Linked DNA regions of Jeotgalibacillus aurantiacus. The protein of the gene in region 2 binds, or shares a complex with, the protein of the main gene of each other region. Links are inferred from orthologs where the notes say so. Each region holds a gene or a part of one and is shown on either strand. Other genes may lie near its edges. The genes, in order: H7968_RS06205 and ptsP.

Region 1 (9,942 bases), 430 kb from region 2 along the record:
ATCAAATGGGGAACCATAAGTCGGGCTTGTGTGGGAAAAGTAATTATTTCTTTGCATATCCAAAGACTTTTCTTTTGCTGTTTTTGCCAGTGTTGCATCGATTGATAATGGCGCAAGACCTGCTTTTTCGCGCTCCTGGTTTGTCAGATTAACAACCTGCTGCTCAAAGGATGAGATGGCAGGCTCTGACTGTTGCGTTTTCTGCTCTTCTACTTCTCGCTGTTCAGGCTGCTGAACTGCTGGTGCTTCATTTTGAGCCGGAACCGGTTCAGGCTGCTGAACTTCCGGTGCTTCATTTTGAGCTGGAGACTGTTCAGTTTCCGCTACAGCTGGCTCTTGAGCAGGCTGCTCAACTACTGGAGCCGGAGCTGCTACAGGTTCTTCAACAGGAGCCTCTGTTTTCTCAGCAGGTACAGGCTTTTCGTGGAAAGCTTTTTTATTTTGGAGATACATAGATTTATGATTTTGCAAAAGAAGATTAATTTTCTCCTGTAATTCATTAATATTTAATGAGTTAACCTCCATGTAATAAATATAAGGCTTCTGCTGGTCTTTGCTGTGGGCATCTGCTGACTGTCCGGTAAAAGATAACATAAGCGCTGAGACGGTAGTGGCAACAATTAAATTCTTTAACATTGTATTTCCTCCCTTAACATTGTGTCTGTTGACACTCTTATCCTACCATCGGATTTTCTGTCATATTTAAGGAAGGATTATACAAACAAAAAAGGTGCTAAAAATAGGAACATCATTTCCTGATTTTAGCACCTGAATAGTCCGAAATGCTTTAAAATCATGGATCAGGATCGTTATGGATGGAGTGACAATTTTTCCTCATTAACCGAACATCTGATCAACATGGTATCAATTACCGTAATTTAAGGATTGACAAAGTTTCAGATTTTAATAATTTTTACAATTATGACTGCTGTATTTCAATTATTAAAGAAAGTTTGACGATATAAAGCTGATAAAAAGAGTACGAGCTTTCGCTGATCGTCTTTTGGTAGTGTAGAACCTGTAACTCTTTCAATACTGATGATGAATTTTTCGTCAGGAGTTTTTCTTAATCTTGGATGTGTATTCTGATCGAGCCATTCCTGTTGAATCGAATCAATCATTTCCTCTAAAGAACGCCATTCTCTGTTTTGCCAAAGGCTGCCGTATAAAGTCAGCATTTCATCCTGATTCATGTTTCTGCTCCAATTCCAACAGCGAATCAGCCACGAGCTTCTTATCCAGACCGCTCCCGATAACCACGAGATTCGTCGGCATGTTCATATCCTGTAAGAAATAAAGTGGCATGCCGTATGAGTACTGAAATAAGACAGGGTACTTTTCATCCTCAAATGGCACAAAACCTTTTATACGGTAAATATGATCGGGCTGGGCCTTCAGCCATTCTTCAAAGGCATGTCTATTAATTCGGTGGTTAAACGTATAAACTACTGTATTTAAATTCAGATCCTTATCAGCACGAACGGATACTGACTCCTTTCTGTTATAGCCGAGTGAGTGAAGCACTGATGGATTCACGCTTGAATAGGTGGTCATGATGATTTGTGCATCAGGATTAATTTCCTGAAGCTCCCCGACAATTGAAGCAGCCTGCATGTCATTAATAAGATCTGTTTTATTTAACAGGATCACACCTGCATGGCGAACCTGTTCCCGCATCAGCTGCAGAACCTGAACAGGAAATGCGCTTCTGTTGCTCCACTGATGTACATCGACGATTGTCACGATCCCTTTAAAATCAAAATGGTGGGCGAATAATGGAGACATTACTGAATCAACGACCTCTACAGGATGAGCAGCACCGGTTGTTTCAATAATCAGGCTGTCAAATTCTTCTTTTATCAATAGTGACTGAAGCTGACTCTCAAGCTTCTCCTGAATCGTACAGCAAATGCAGCCATCAAGCAGTTCAGCAAGTGGAATGCCCTCATCAACTTCGGAAGAATCAATCGATACACTCCCCGCTTCGTTCATTAGGACGGCCGGTTTTCGGGATTGATCTTTTTCGAATTTGATCAGCTGTTTAAGTAGTGTCGTTTTACCGCTTCCGAGAAATCCGGACAATATGTAGACAGGTTTTTTTGTTGTCATTGCTTTCACCTCTGTTTTTAAATCTTTTTCATTAAAAAAGAAAGGTCTGGCAGCCGCTTATTCAGCTTCAACCAGACCTTTTCTCAGCAAATCAAGCTGCTGAATCCTCTTCTGAATTCTCTTCTTCCGCTGGAGCATTACCAGCTTCCTGAATTAAATACTCAACAGCTGCATTTTGCTGTGGATCATCATTTTGCAATTGTTCTCTCAGGCTCAGCATAATAGCTGATGCCGTTTCAGGTGTCACAGTGCCTGTTGCTTCGAGCTCATTTTCAGACTGAAAAGATTCAACTGCAGAGACAGTGTTTTCATCAAATAAACCATCTGCTTCCCCTGTCTCATAGCCAAGGGCTGCAAGCATCTGTTCAAGTGTCTGGATTTCGTCTGAAACCATCGACTCTTTCAGCTCAACATCAATATTTAGGAATGGCAATGTCGCATACGCTGGAAGATCCACCTCAGTCGTTGGACTGATTCCTTCTTCGTGTACCCAATTATCTTCAGGTGTCAGCCAGCGCGCTGTTGTAATCTTAATATTTGAGGAATCACTGAAATCTTCAGCAGTCTGAACCGTTCCTTTACCGAAAGTCGTTTTACCGAACAACGGAATATCTGCCGTTTCATTTACTGCTGCAGCTACGATTTCCGAAGCACTGGCGCTTCCTTCATCGATCAGAACGGCCGTTGGGACATTGACCTTGTCACCTTCCTGAGCTGAAATAACCTGTTTCTCACCATTTTTCTCTTCAATCTGAACGATGGTTTCACCTTCAGGAACAAAGAGATTGGCAATTGAGATCGCCTGTGGAAGCAGCCCACCCGGATTTTGACGCAAATCCAGTACAAGACCTTCCATACCCTGTGATTCCAGGTCAGCAAGCGCTTCTGTCAGCTCATCAAAAGTAGTCTCGGAAAAGCTCGTTAATTGTACCGTGGCTATCTTATTATCATCCATCTCATAATAAACTGTATCAAGTGGAATATCATCACGGGTAATCGTCACTTCGATTGGTTCATCAGATCCCTGACGCTGAATGGTAAGCGTGACCTCTGTACCTTTTTCACCACGGATAAGCATGACAGCATCTGTTGCGCTCATTCCCCTGATACTTTCACCATCTACACTCAGAATCTGATCATTAGGCAATATGCCGGCTTTTTCTGCAGGGGATCCTTTTATAGGTGATACAACGGTAATCAAACCATTAATCGATTGTATTTCTGCCCCGATTCCCTGAAAACTTGAGGTAATATTCTCATTAAATTGAGCAGCCTCTTCCTCATTCATGTAATCAGAATATGGATCGCCAAGCGCATCAATCATGCCATTAACGGCTCCATTGATTAATTCTTCATTATCGATTTCAAGAATATAATCTTCCTGAATTTTGTCATAAACACTATACAGCTTGTTGAATTCTGTTCTTTCAGGAACCCCAACCGTAACCGCTTTTTCCTCACCAAATGAAAGAGCGAAAATGGAAACGCCGGCGGTTAAGATGACGGTAAAAAACAGAATCATCACCAAATGAAATTTCTTAATCGTAACAAACCTGGAGACCGTTTCTTTTGTCTCCTCGACTTCCTGCTCAGGTCCATTGTTGTCCTGAACATTTGGATCCTTATCCATCTTTTCACCACTTTCCTTTTCGGGCACTATCCTGTCTCCTAAATGAAGATAATCTATTACATCTTAACAGCTTTAACCTCAGGATGAAAGACAAAACAGAGAGATCGTATGACTCTTTTAGCACACTTTAATCTTTGTCACTTTCATGACTCCATTATAAAAGGACTGACTTTAAAGTAAGCCAGTCCTTCCAGTTAATTACTCTGCAATTGCTGCATCAAGCGCAACAACGATCATGTCATTGAATGTAACCTGACGTTCTTCTGATGAAGTAGCTTCCCCAGTAAGAATGTGATCACTTACAGTAAGAACAGAAAGGGCGTTTCGGCCGTACTTAGCTGCCAGTGTATAAAGTGCTGACGTTTCCATTTCAACAGCTAAAATTCCGTGTTGAGCCCATAGCTCATGCTCTGCATTATCATCATAAAAAATGTCGGCAGTAAACACGTTACCAACCTGAAGCTTCAAGCCTTTTTCAACACCAGCCTCATAGGCATTCTTAAGGAGGTTAAAGTTTGCTGTTGGAGCAAAATCCACCCCTTTGAATGTACGCTGATTCATGTTGTTATCTGTGGAAGCCGTCATGGCAAGAATAACGTCACGTACTTTTACGTCCTTCTGGATTGCTCCGCATGTTCCTACACGAATAAGGTTTTTAACTCCATATTCCTGCATAAGCTCAGTCGCATAAATAGAAATAGATGGTACACCCATTCCTGTTCCCTGAACGGAAATTTTCTTTCCTTTATATGTTCCAGTGTATCCAAACATGTTACGAACTTCATTGTAGCATGTTACATCCTCTAGAAAAGTTTCAGCAATATACTTTGCACGCAACGGATCTCCTGGAAGCAGAACCGTTTCAGCGATATCTCCTTTTTTAGCACCAATATGTATACTCAAAGTAATTCCTCCTTTATCGTTTAAGCCTTATTATTGTAGCTTTTTTTATTTCATATTTCAACTTTAATTATAAACTCATTCGGAGTTGCTACTAAGTTTAATACTACTAATTCTTATTGTTGGTTGTATACTCTTCCCAAACTTCATCAAAGGTGGATGCAAGTGATGAATAAAGGTCCGTCGTTTCTATATATTGACTCACATCGTTATAGCTTTTAAGATTTTTCGGAAAATCCAGATCATCGTATATTCTGTTTGCCAGCAGCTCTTTATTGTTCCTTGGCTTTGGTTCCCTGTATTTCATGACAAAGTGGTAAAAGGACTTACTCATTAATGATCTCCCCCTTTTTCGGATGGTAAAAAAAGCTGTTTCAGGAAAAATCTCTCCTGAAACAGCTCTGTGATCTGATTATTTTGCTGTGATTTCCATCACTGCATCTGTACCTGCTGTTACCTGATCAGCCGCTTTTTTCTCAATGCTTTCCAAATCGTCACCGTTCGTTACGATTACCGGTGTAATAATGCTTTTCGCTTTTTCTTTTACCAGCGCGAGATCGAATGTTACAAGAGGATCTCCCACACTGACTTTTGATCCTTCTGATACGTGAGCTTCAAAACCTTCACCATTCATCGATACCGTTTCCAGACCGATGTGAACAAGTATTTCAGCCCCATTTTTTGCTTTTAATCCGATCGCGTGTTTTGTTGGGAAAACCTGAACGACTTCACCATCAATCGGAGATACAACTTTTCCATCAGAAGGTTCAACTGCGATTCCGTCTCCCATCATCTTTTGGGAGAACACAGGATCCGGTACTTCGTCAAGTGTCAAAAGCTTCCCTGTAAGTGGTGAATGTACTGTAATATTCTTTGGTGCTTCTTCTTTTTTTCCAAATAATTTTTTCAACATGATATCACGCTCCTGATTACTGTATAGACTAATCTTATCCTGAATAAACATCAGCAAATCGAAGTTTATCAAATTGTTCATTCATTCACAAGGATTATCTATCAAATAATACTTTATATCTCGCGTATCCCTCTTCATCAAGTTTCTCATATGGAATGAATCTCATTGCTGCCGAATTAATACAGTATCTTAATCCGGTCGGTCCAGGGCCATCATTGAAAACGTGGCCGAGGTGTGAATCTGCCTCCTGTGACCTGACTTCTGTACGGACCATAAAATGACTGCGGTCCGTCTTTTCAATGATTTCTTCTTCATCAATCGGCTTTGTAAAGCTTGGCCAACCGCATCCTGCATCATACTTATCAGTGGAACTGAATAGCGGTTTCCCTGAAACGATATCAACGTATATTCCGTCCGAGAATTCATCCCAGTATTCATTTCGAAATGGTGGTTCAGTTCCATTATTCTGCGTCACTTCACGCTGCATTGGTGTCAGCTTCGTTTTATCAAAACGTTCCATATCATTCACTCCTTGTTGGAATACTGCTCAATCCATCTTTTTCTTCCAGACCCTCTGAAGTAAGCATTGTAACGGACCGGATGTTTCTTATAATAATCCTGATGTTCCTGTTCAGCAGGATAAAATGTCGATGCCTGAAAAATATCCGTTACAATCGGCGCTCTAAACTTATTGCTCTCCTCAAGCTTTTTCCTTGATTCCAGTGCCGTTTTTTTCTGTTCTTCATTGTGATAATAAATGGCTGTTTTATACGATTCTCCACGGTCAAAAAACTGTCCGCCCGCGTCTGTTGGATCAATTTGAGTCCAAAACAGCTCAACAAGTTTTTCATAGGGATAAATATCTGGATCAAATTCAATTTGCACCGCTTCCCTGTGACCGGTAGTCTCACTGCATACTTCCTTGTAGGTCGGGTTTTCTGTATGTCCGCCTGTATAACCTGAGACGATACTCAGAATACCGGGCTGCTCATCAAAAGGCTTTACCATACACCAGAAGCATCCTCCTGCAAATGTTGCTTTTTCAACTCGTGACATTGTTCATCACTCCTTCATTATCTGGGTACATAAATGGAGAAAGAAATATCGTTCTCTTCAAGGTCAAAACGGTTTGTTTTAACATTCAGCCCCTGCGCTACATCGATTTCTGTCACCTGCACGATGATCTGTTGTTCATTCGGCTGCATCACGACCCACTCAGGAAACTCATAGGAATCCTGAATGAATTTCAGCACATTCGCTACCGGCAGATCAATTGCACCTAATGACAGGCTTTCCTGCGTTAAAAGAAGATTTCCATTTTCCAGTGCATTTGCTTCAAAGGTCATACGGAAATCAATATTCGTATTAAAGATGGGTATGGCCCCATTTAACGTAACGTTATCTTCAAAAACGACTGAATAATCAATCGCGCCGCCAAGTTCTTCTTCAATAAACCGGTTTGCAACAATCGTCAGGTCCTCCTTGGTGGTTGTCACCTGAAATTCAGCCTGTGATTCCGGAGGTACCGTTTCATTTGCCAGCACAGGTTCGTCGGCTACCGGTCTGTACAGGAGAAACAAAATGGAGCCCACTGTCAGGATACAAAGCATCAGCAACCCGATAAATAACCATTTCCATTTATTCTTCACTCGTCTCAACTCCTTCGTCCGCGCCGTTCTCATACACATTCAGTACTCCTGCTTCTATTCGCTCAGCGATCAGTGAATATCCCTGATCGTTCGGATGGAAATAATCTGAATGTAAAAGATTATTATCATTCTGCCTGAATAAATCAGCGACCTCGACATAGGATGTGTTTTCCCAGTCAGACGCAATCGTTTCAGCTGACTGATTCCACGCTTCCACAATCAGCCTCATTTCTTCAATATCGGCAGAAAAAATATAAAAAGGATTATAAATGCCCATTAAAACGATTGAGATATCCGGATTCAGTTCCCTTATTTCACTGAACAGCTGTGTTAAATTTTCTTCATATATTAATCTTGCTCCTTCAAAATCCTCATACGTCATGGAAGGAAAGGTCGAGCGGATCACTTTCATTACATCGTTTCCGCCAATTGTAATTACCGCGATATCTGATTCAGAAATCGATGAGCGTATCTCCTGTTCCCCCTTTACCCTCTTTAAGAGCTGATCAGAGCGGTTACCTCTTTTTCCGAAATTGTCTATTGATACCTCGCCTATTTCACTTCGCTCCTGAAGTTTTTGTTCCAATAATGGAACATATCCTCCTGCACCTGAACTGTCTCCGACTCCCTGAGTGAGGGAATCACCCAATGATACGAGCGATAACGGATCCGGGTAAAAATTTTCGTCCGGGAACTGCTTTTCAAAAACAACGGTTTCCCGGTCTGTCTGAATACTTTCCGGGTGGGAACATGCAGCTAAAAGCATCACAACACATATTCCTGAAACGGCTGATAAACGCTTCATATTTCCACCTTCTTTCAACTGCTATTGTTAGTATATCACCGCAATTACATAATAAAACATTATCAGGCTCAGCGAATATTTCAACTCATATCAAAAAACACCGGCTGACCGTTCTCAAAATGAGAATAACGGGCCGGTGCTTTATCATTATTCAGCGTAGTACATAAAACCGATTGCACCCGCACCTGTGTGAGTGGAGATAACAGGAGTGGTTTCGTCGATCCGCACGGTTGCCGGAAGCTTCTCATCAAGCATTTTGGCAAGCTTCAGTCCATCTGCGTGAACGATGTCTACTGCTTTGATTGATTTATCCGTTGTATCATTTTCAAATTGACCCGATAAATACTTCACAACCTGATTATGGCTTCTTGCTTTAGATACAGGTGTATATTCTCCTCCTGCTAAAGAAGCAATCGGTTTAATATTTAGCAGGGAACCAATCATGGCACGGCCCTTACCGATTCTCCCGCCCTTTACGAGATTTTCAAGTGTATCCACTACGACAAACAGGTGAGAATGATCCTTTACATGCTGGACACGTTTCAGGATTTCATCTTTTCCAACCCCATTTTGAGCCATTTTAGCTGCTTCAATAACCTGATAAGCAAGTGCTCTTGAAATAAAACCTGAATCAATTACGGTTACATCAGCATCAGTCAGCTCGGATGCACTTTCAGCTGACCGGACAGTCCCACTCATTTTCCCTGTCATATGAATGGAAATAATGTCGGAACCATCTGCGCTCAATTCATCATATACTTCCTTAAAGGCTCCTGCAGAAGGTTGAGAACTTTTTGGAAGATCTTTTGCTGCTGCCATCTTCTTCATAAATTCCGAAGGAGAAAGGTCAATACGGTCAAGGTATGATTCGCCGTCAATTGTCAGCGTTAATGGTACAACCGTGATTCCATACTGCTCAATTTCCTGTACAGATAAATCTGCCGTTGAATCAGTTACGATCTTAATCATTTAGAAAACCCCTTATCATCCTTATTTATCTTGCTCTCATTATACTAATGATAGTAGGCGATGCCCATTGAAAACCCGGGGAAATTAAAATTAATGACAAGTGTCATATAAAGGCTTGATACCTTGGTATGAAAGCGATATCAGTTATTGAATCTGACTTTTCTTAAAATTAATGTTTGCTCAATATAATATTTACCAGTAAAATGTACATTAAATGAAGGATTTTGAGGTGAATGAATGGATACATTTGATTATAAAGATACCCGCGAGGAATTTTGGAATGCACTTACGCACGGCATTGGTTTTTTACTGAGTATTCCCGCACTCGTCATGCTGATCCTGGCTGCAGTTGAACGCGGAACAGCCTGGCATGTTGTCAGTTTTACTATTTTCGGTACAACAATGATGATTCTCTACCTATGTTCAACCCTGCTTCACAGTGTAAGAAAGATGCAATTAAAAAAGCTTTTTGCGATTATGGACCACTCAGCGATTTACCTTTTGATCGCCGGAACTTATACGCCATTCGTTCTCGTCACGATCCGCGACCCGCTAGGCTGGACCATTTTCGGTCTTGTCTGGGGACTTGCTGTTGCAGGCATCGTGTTTAAATGTTTTTTTGTTGACCGTTATCAAATTATAGCAACATTGTTTTATGTTCTAATGGGCTGGCTGATCATTATTGCGGTTGTACCTTTATATAAGGAATTAACAGCCTCAGGTTTTGCTCTGCTACTTACCGGGGGAATTTTTTATTCAGTAGGTGCTATCTTTTATGTCTGGAGAAAGCTTCCTTATAACCACGCGATCTGGCATTTATTTGTAATCGCAGGCAGTGCGTTTATGTACTTTTGCGTTTACTTTTATGCTTAATAATTATGAAGCGGTCACTCATTTAGGCCGCAAAAGAGAATAACTTTATGAGATATTTCATTTGAAATCCAAAGCCGTTTATTCACCTTAGTGA
Region 2 (7,770 bases):
AAAATTTTTCATATCCTTAAAAGTCCGATAAATCGATTTATAACCCGAGAAAAATGAAGCTTTTTGAGCGATCGGTTTCTTCGGTGGATCCTTTAAGACAAAAAAGAGCGGTAAAGAAAATAACAGATACATCACAGCCGTTGGGATAAATGCCTGTTCAGGATTAGCTTCATTAACGAATAGATAAACAGATAAACCAACGATTGTCCCAAGATATCCGACCGCAACGCCAAATCCTGAGATAAGTGGTATTTCCTGTTTCGTTCCAAGATCGCCAAGCATCGTGTCATAAAAAACAAGACTGCTGTTAAAGAAAAACTTAGCTGCGACAAAAGCAATGACGACCAAAATCAAATTTGCCGGGAGATTAAACCATTCCCCGAAGACATTACTCTGTGCAAAAATCCCCATTAAAAAAGTAAACGCAATGGAAAACGAAGCCAGCCAGACGATATACTTCTTTTTCTGTCCCGTCCGGTCAATCCACACACCATATAACGGTGAAAAAATTACCAGGAGAAAACTGGCCAGTGCGTTGGCATACGATATAAATGTGCTCGCCACCTGTTCCATCTCCGCACTTCCGCCAATCTGTGCGTCAAGATAAAAAGGAAAAAAGACCGTATTAATGTTCGATGAAAAAATCGTATTGGCAAAGTCATATAAAGCCCACGATAAAATCGGCAATGTAAAAAACAATTTCATTCCACTTCTCGGTGGATGATGAACCTGCTGCATATAAAAACCCCCATTTCAAAAGTACAACCTTTCCTGTTACATTCCCTTTTCCCTATACTTATTCCTTCTTATGAATTGTTAATTTAACATTAATAAAAGGCCGCTCTGATAACAGAGACAGCCTAATTCAAAACCGTGCCTGGTCATTCCTTCGCTCCGCGGCCGCGCGGTGAGCCAGCTAGTACTCCGCACTACGCTGTCTCACCTGTCGCTTCTCTGCCGCAGGAGTCTTCGGAATGACCAGGCACTTTTATTGTGCTTAATCACAACTTCTTCAAATGAGTGTAAAAATTGATCATTTTAACTAATTTACATAGTTAAAGATCCCACCGAAACGGCATCTGCCTTTTTCAAACCGGGGCGTATTCCCCCTTCGCTTTCCACGGCCGGGCGGTGAACCCCTCGTGCTTCGCACAATGGTTTCACCTTTCCCTCCTCTGCCGTAGGAGTCTTCGGGGGAATACGCCCCTTTATCTCAAACAACTTTTGATTAATTTTGTGAACAAACCATACCGAGAGCATTCTGCAGAACCACAGCGTTAGAGAAGCACATATGGACGTTAGCGAAGGAATGCCCCGGCACGGCTTTCATATAAACAATATTTCAACGGCGATTAAAGATTCTTCTGCGTTTTTTCTTTTTGGATCTTGAGAATCTGAGCCAGCCGATTTTACGGAAGATGACAAACATGACGCCGGCAATCATCGTCATTACGCCCAGCAGAACAAAATAACCGTATTCAAATTCAAGCTCAGGAATATAAACAAAGTTCATGCCGTATAAACCGGCCAGAAAGGATAATGGCATAAAGATTGTCGTGATGACGGTCAATGTCATCATAATATTGTTCATTTTATCTGAGCTGACTGAAATATAGTTGTCTCTGATATCTGATGAAAATTCCCGGTATGATTCGAGCATCTCATTCAGCTTAATGACGTGATCATATACATCTGAAAAATATAATTGCTGTTCTTTCGTCAGTGCCGTCCTGTTGGCATTTAGCAGACGGTACAACAGATCTCTCGTCGGGACAAGCGACCGCCTCAGCTTTTGCATATCGTGCCGGATATCAAAAAGCCTGTCCATCAGATCGTGTGATGAATTCTCATCTGTCAATTCTTCAATCCTGTTCAATTCATCCTCGATTCCATACACATACGGAAAATAATCATCAACGGCCGCATCCATCATTTTATGAAGAATGGAAATCGGACTTTGTTCAGAGATAACTTCTTTTCCTTTCACCAGGTCTTCCCACATTTCATCAATAAACGGAATTTTTTCGTAATGCCAGGTTACGATCATGTTGCTATTAACGAATGTATCAATCTCCTGTGCTTCATATGTATGTTTGGGCAGATGATGAAAGGTCAGGAAAATATATTGATCATAATTATCAAACTTGGGACGCTGATATTCTTTTTCCATACAGTCTTCTAAGGCGAGCGGGTGAAAGGAAAAAGAGCGCTCAAGTTCTTTTCCTTCCCGGTCCGCCGGCTGATCAAAATCAACCCAGAACCAGTGCAGATCCTGTTTTTTTGCTTCTTTTATCGTTTTATACGTTTTTAATTCTCCGTTTTTTTCCAAACCTGCAATCCGGATCAAACTGCTCCCACCTTTCTCTATTAAGCATATTATTATTTAGCCTTAATCACCTGAGTTTAATCATGTGCCCGGAGATAAAAATACGTTACAATAGTAAAATATCAAAAAGAAGCAGTAAAGGTGTGAAAGTAATGAACGAAACAGTCAGTCAGCTTCAAATATCAGGAATCAGACAATTTTTCAACCGGATCCAGCATATTGAGAATATGATTTCTCTTACGATTGGACAGCCTGATTTCCATACACCCACCCACATTAAAGAAGCAGCTGCAAAAGCCATCATGGAAAATCAGACGACATATACGCATAATGCCGGAATACTTGAGCTTCGCAAGGCAGTTTCAGCGTTTATGAAAAAGAAATATGAACTTGATTATCAGGCTGAGGATGAGATTATTATCACGAATGGTGCATCACAGGCGATTGATACTGCACTCAGAACCATTTTAAGCCCGGGACAGGATGTCATTCTTCCAGGACCGGTTTATCCGGGGTATGTTCCTGTGATTAAACAGTGCGGTGCCCGTCCTGTGTTTGCGGATACGACAAAAACGGGCTTTAAAATGACTGCTGACCTGATCAGGGAAACATTAACCGATCAGACAACATGCATCGTTCTGCCATACCCGTCAAATCCGACAGGTGTAAGTTTGACAGAGGACGAGATCACTGAAATTGCACATCTTGCAAAGGAGAAGGATCTGTACATTATTGCAGATGAAATATACAGTGAACTCGTTTATGACAGGCCGCATTTTTCGATCGGCAGACTGTATAAAGAGAAAACCATTGTAATTAACGGACTGTCAAAATCACATGCGATGACAGGCTGGCGTATTGGTGTGCTTATGGCTCCATCCGGGATTGCAGAACAGTGTCTGAAAGTTCACCAGTACACAGTTTCCTGTGTCTCGTCCATTTCACAGCACGCAGCTGTTGCGGCCTTTACGGACGGCATAGATGACGCAATTCCGATGAGAAATGAATATAAACTGAGGCGTGATTTCACTGCAGTTCATCTAGCTAAACTCGGGTTTACAACGGTTCATCCCGATGGTGCCTTTTACTTTTTAGCGGGTATTCCGGACGATATTTCATTGTCCTCATTTGACTTCGCCGTTGAGCTTGCAGAGCAGGCAGGTGTCGGTGTGGTTCCCGGAACTGCATTTGCCCCTTTTGGGGAAGGATATGTAAGAATTTCATACGCTTGTTCTATGGACCAGCTTCAAGAGGCTTTTATTAGAATAGAACAGTATCTCGATAAAAAGCGCCGATAAATGTATAAACAGTGCCGGGCCATTCCTCAACTTCGGAATGGCCCGGCACTGTTTTGTTCAGGCAGAACGCAATTAATACGATCTATTACAACTGCTTCTCATAGTGTTTATACAACGCCTGGGTTCCTTTAAGTTCGAACCCGGCATTTGCTGTTTCTTCATAAGATTGCAGCGCAAGCTTCAGGCCGGGCAAATCAATTCCCAACGTATTTGCTTCCTGCAACGCAATTCGAAGATCCTTAATAAAATGATGGATATAAAACCCCGGTTCATAGTCACCATTCAGAATTCTCGGCGCAAGATGGCTCAGGCTCCAGCTACCTGCTGCTCCCTGCGAAATACTCGCCAGAACCTTCTCTGGATCAAGACCGGCTTTAATGGCGTAAACGATTGCTTCACAAACGCCTGTCATCGTGGAACCGATCACAATCTGATTACTCATCTTCGCATGCTGACCACTGCCCGAGGATCCGTGAAAAACAATATTGGTCCCGAACAGTTCAAACAGAGGCTTTAATGTTTCAAATGATGATTCTTCCCCGCCGACCATGATGGACAATGTACCATTTTTAGCTCCAAGGTCACCTCCGGATACAGGGGCATCAAGCATCGCGATTCCTCTCTCTTTCCCTTCTTTATATAATCTTTTCGCTAAAGCAGGTGTGGATGTAGTTAAATCAGCACAAATCGTCCCTTCCCCTGCCCGATTAAAAATACCCGTTTCACCTAAGTACACTTCTTCTACATCCTGCGGATAACCGACCATGGTGAACACAACAGCGCATTCACCTGCCAGACTTCCAACAGATTCGTGCCAGATTGCACCAGCATCCACAAGTGGATCAGCCTTTGACTTTGTTCTCGTATAAATATGTACTTCATGATTTTTCAACAGGTGCCTTACAATAGAGGCACCCATGACACCTGTACCGATAAAACCGACTTTTAATGATTGCATTTTCATCACTCCCACTCCCTATTTTCTTATCAAGTTCTGAAAATTGCAAACGTTATAGCTGATTGATAGGATGGGATGGAGGTGAGAATGATGAAGAAAACGTTTTTTGTATTCAATGATTCAAGAAGAATGGACATCCACATTAGAAACTACAAAGAAGAGGATTTTGAAAGCCTTATTCATATTCAGCGGAAAGCTTTTCCTCCTCCATTCCCACAGGAACTTTTATGGAACCGGGATCAGCTGACTGAACATATTACCCGGTTTCCCGAGGGCGCATTATGTATTGAAGCAGATGGAAAAATTGCCGGGTCTATTACAGCTTTAAGAACAAACCGTACTGATCAGGATCATACATGGGATGAAATCACATCTGAAGGGTACATAACCAATCATGAGCCGGACGGTGATACGATTTATATTGTGGATATTTGTGTAGATCCAGCCTTCAGGGGACTAGGGCTCGGAAAAGAATTAATGCGTGCTATGTACGAAACGGTTGTTTATTTAGGGGTAAAACAGCTTGCTGGCGGAAGCAGAATGCCGGGATATATCGATTATCAGCCAGGGATGTCACCTGAGGAGTATTTTGAAAAAGTTAAAAGCGGAGAGATTTCTGATCCAGTTGTGACATTTTTAATGAAGTCCGGCCGGGTACCGGAGCGATTGCTGCCAGGTTACCTCGAGGATGAAGAATCTGCTGATCATGCCGTTTTAATGGTTTGGAAAAACCCATTCTTAAATTAATGGCATAAAAAAAGAACCGGATTATGGGGGGAATCCGGTTCACAAAAGGGAAATCAGAATGAAAAAGTATGCTTGTACTACTAATATACTTCCCCCATCTTCAAACATTTATTCCTTTAATAAGTTACATTTGCGTTACATATTTATTTCTTTTTTTACAGCTTCAATGACTTCCTCATTCGTTGAGAGGTTAAGCACTTTTTCAGCCAGCTCTTTCATTTTTTCCTGAGAAAGACCACTGATTTGTGAACGCGCAGGCAGGATTGATGTTGCGCTCATTGAGAATTCATCGAGTCCAAGCCCAAGAAGAATCGGAATCGCGATTTCATCTCCAGCCATCTCTCCACACATACCAGTCCATTTACCTTCCTTGTGAGAAGCATCGATCACCATCTTGATCAGACGGAGAATCGCCGGATTGTATGGCTGATATAAGTAAGAAATCTGTTCATTCATCCGGTCAGCTGCCATCGTGTACTGAATCAAATCGTTCGTACCGATACTGAAGAAATCCACTTCTTTTGCAAACTGGTCAGCCAGTACTGCAGTAGATGGAATTTCAACCATGATGCCGATTTCAATAGAATCTGAAACCTCTGTTCCTTCCGCAATCAGTTCTTCCTTCACCTTTAATAGTAAAGACTTCGCTTCACGGAATTCGCTCAGGTTTGAGATCATCGGGAACATTACTTTCAGATTCCCGTAAGTACTTGCACGAAGAAGTGCACGGAGCTGAACGCGGAAAAGATCCGTTTTGTCCAGACACATTCGGATGGCACGGTATCCAAGGAATGGATTCATTTCTTCCGGAAGGTCAAGATACGGAAGTTCCTTATCTCCACCAATATCCAGTGTTCTGACAACAACAGGTTTTCCTTTCATGCCTTCAAGAACGGCTTTATAGGATTCAAACTGCTCATCTTCTGACGGCAGATCGTTACGTCCCATATAAAGGAATTCAGTCCGGTAAAGTCCAATGGCTTCACCACCGTTATTGATAACGCCTTCAAGATCGGCAGGTGTACCAATATTGGCTGCCAGTTCTACATGTTTACCATCAGCAGATACAGACGGCTCATTCACAAGCTTAGCCCATTCCGCTTTCTGATCAGCAAACTTTGCTGCTTCTTCTTTATAACGGCTGATAATGTCATCAGAAGGGTTGATATGAACTTCGCCATTCAATCCGTCAACAATAACAAAGTCACCGTTTTCAATTTCTTTTGTTGCTTCTTTTGTTCCCACGACCGCAGGAATCTCCATTGAACGTGCCATAATCGCTGAATGCGAAGTACGGCCTCCAATGTTTGTTGTGAATCCTTTAACAAATTCACGGTTCAGCTGAGCAGTATCTGATGGCGTTAAGTCATCCGCAATCACAATTACTTCCTCGGAAATCATGCTTGGATTTAACACTTTTACGCCAAGCAGATGTGACAGAACACGCTTCGTTACATCACGAATATCCGCTGCACGTTCTCTCATATAATCATTGTCCATCTGCTCAAACATCATGACGAACATATCAGCCGTTTCTTTCAATGCTGCTTCAGCATTAACACTTTCCTGACTGATTTTGTCCTCAATTGGTGAAATGAGTTCAGGATCACTCAGTACAAGAAGATGAGCTTCAAAAATAGCTGCTTTATCTTCACCAAGTTCTGTTTTGGCACGATCACGAATCACCGCCAATTCACCTTTTGATGTTTCAAGAGCCTCCTGAAAACGCTGTACTTCCTGAGCTGGGTCGTCTACTTTAGTCTGCTCAAATGACAAATCCGGTTCTACCAGGCGATATGCTTTTGCAATCGCAATGCCACTTGAAGCTGCAATACCTTTTAATACAGAAGACATGCTTATGCCAGACCTTCTTTTTTAAGTGTTTCTTCAAGGCTTGCCAGCGCTTCCTCTTCATCGCTTCCATCTGCATAGATCACGATCTCAGCTCCCTGTCCGACTCCAAGAGACATAACACCCATGATTGATTTCAGGTTTACTTTTTTACCTTTGTACTCAAGCTGAATATCAGAATCAAACTTGCTTGCTGTTTGAACAAGAATCGTTGCCGGGCGTGCGTGAATACCCGTTTCTGCTGTTACTGTAAATTGTTTTTGTGCCATTTAAATCTTCTCCTTTTCTGTAACTTGTATTTACAACATCACCATACTAAATTATCGGATTGTCGCATCCGCGTCAATACAAACAATTTAAGTGATGATTCTGTATGTTTCTAAGAAATAAGAATAGCATGTCAACACCGTTAGTACAACGATTTTGCCGTCCACACTATCTAACCATCTCTGCGGCTGCTCAACTCTTTATCAGCTTCTTTTAAAACCGTCTTAAAATACTCAGCTTCATCATTCGTCACATCCATAGCGCCATAACGGACTCGTTCATAGATGTATGCACAGTCATTCAGCCGGGGTATCTCCAGTCTC

Evidence for each region.
Region 1: the proteins of ptsP (region 2) and H7968_RS06205 are in contact, whole or in part, in an NMR structure (PDB 2MP0), measured with the Escherichia coli proteins. The link is inferred for Jeotgalibacillus aurantiacus from one-to-one orthologs.

Annotation. Positions count from the first base shown.
Region 1 is NZ_JACNMS010000002.1:276,377-286,318, reverse strand. What follows is about bases 3,803-6,624. They hold H7968_RS06205 (PTS sugar transporter subunit IIA), read right to left. Parts: upstream 5,553-6,624; coding sequence 5,052-5,552; downstream 3,803-5,051. Other genes in these bases: msrA (peptide-methionine (S)-S-oxide reductase MsrA), read right to left, coding at 6,078-6,608; msrB (peptide-methionine (R)-S-oxide reductase MsrB), read right to left, coding at 5,647-6,072; H7968_RS06210 (YozE family protein), read right to left, coding at 4,749-4,973; deoD (purine-nucleoside phosphorylase), read right to left, coding at 3,938-4,642. Outside these bases: H7968_RS06235 (CAP domain-containing protein), read right to left, coding at 1-636; H7968_RS06230 (hypothetical protein), read right to left, coding at 936-1,193; H7968_RS06225 (CobW family GTP-binding protein), read right to left, coding at 1,180-2,109; H7968_RS06220 (lmo1851 family serine protease), read right to left, coding at 2,201-3,766; H7968_RS06190 (YpmS family protein), read right to left, coding at 6,626-7,201; H7968_RS06185 (SGNH/GDSL hydrolase family protein), read right to left, coding at 7,191-8,006; H7968_RS06180 (DegV family protein), read right to left, coding at 8,154-8,975; PAQR family membrane homeostasis protein TrhA, read left to right, coding at 9,213-9,848. UniProt on the Escherichia coli protein: The phosphoenolpyruvate-dependent sugar phosphotransferase system (sugar PTS), a major carbohydrate active transport system, catalyzes the phosphorylation of incoming sugar substrates concomitantly with their translocation across the cell membrane.
Region 2 is NZ_JACNMS010000002.1:702,009-709,778, forward strand. The notes cover bases 4,825-7,770. They hold ptsP (phosphoenolpyruvate--protein phosphotransferase), read right to left. Parts: upstream 7,184-7,770; coding sequence 5,465-7,183; downstream 4,825-5,464. Other genes in these bases: H7968_RS08310 (GNAT family N-acetyltransferase), read left to right, coding at 4,825-5,329; H7968_RS08320 (phosphocarrier protein HPr), read right to left, coding at 7,186-7,449; H7968_RS08325 (hypothetical protein), read right to left, coding at 7,620-7,770. Also shown: H7968_RS08290 (MFS transporter), read right to left, coding at 1-738; magnesium/cobalt transporter CorA, read right to left, coding at 1,343-2,347; H7968_RS08300 (aminotransferase A), read left to right, coding at 2,479-3,624; H7968_RS08305 (NAD(P)-dependent oxidoreductase), read right to left, coding at 3,710-4,582; more of H7968_RS08310, read left to right, coding at 4,673-4,824. UniProt on the Escherichia coli protein: General (non sugar-specific) component of the phosphoenolpyruvate-dependent sugar phosphotransferase system (sugar PTS).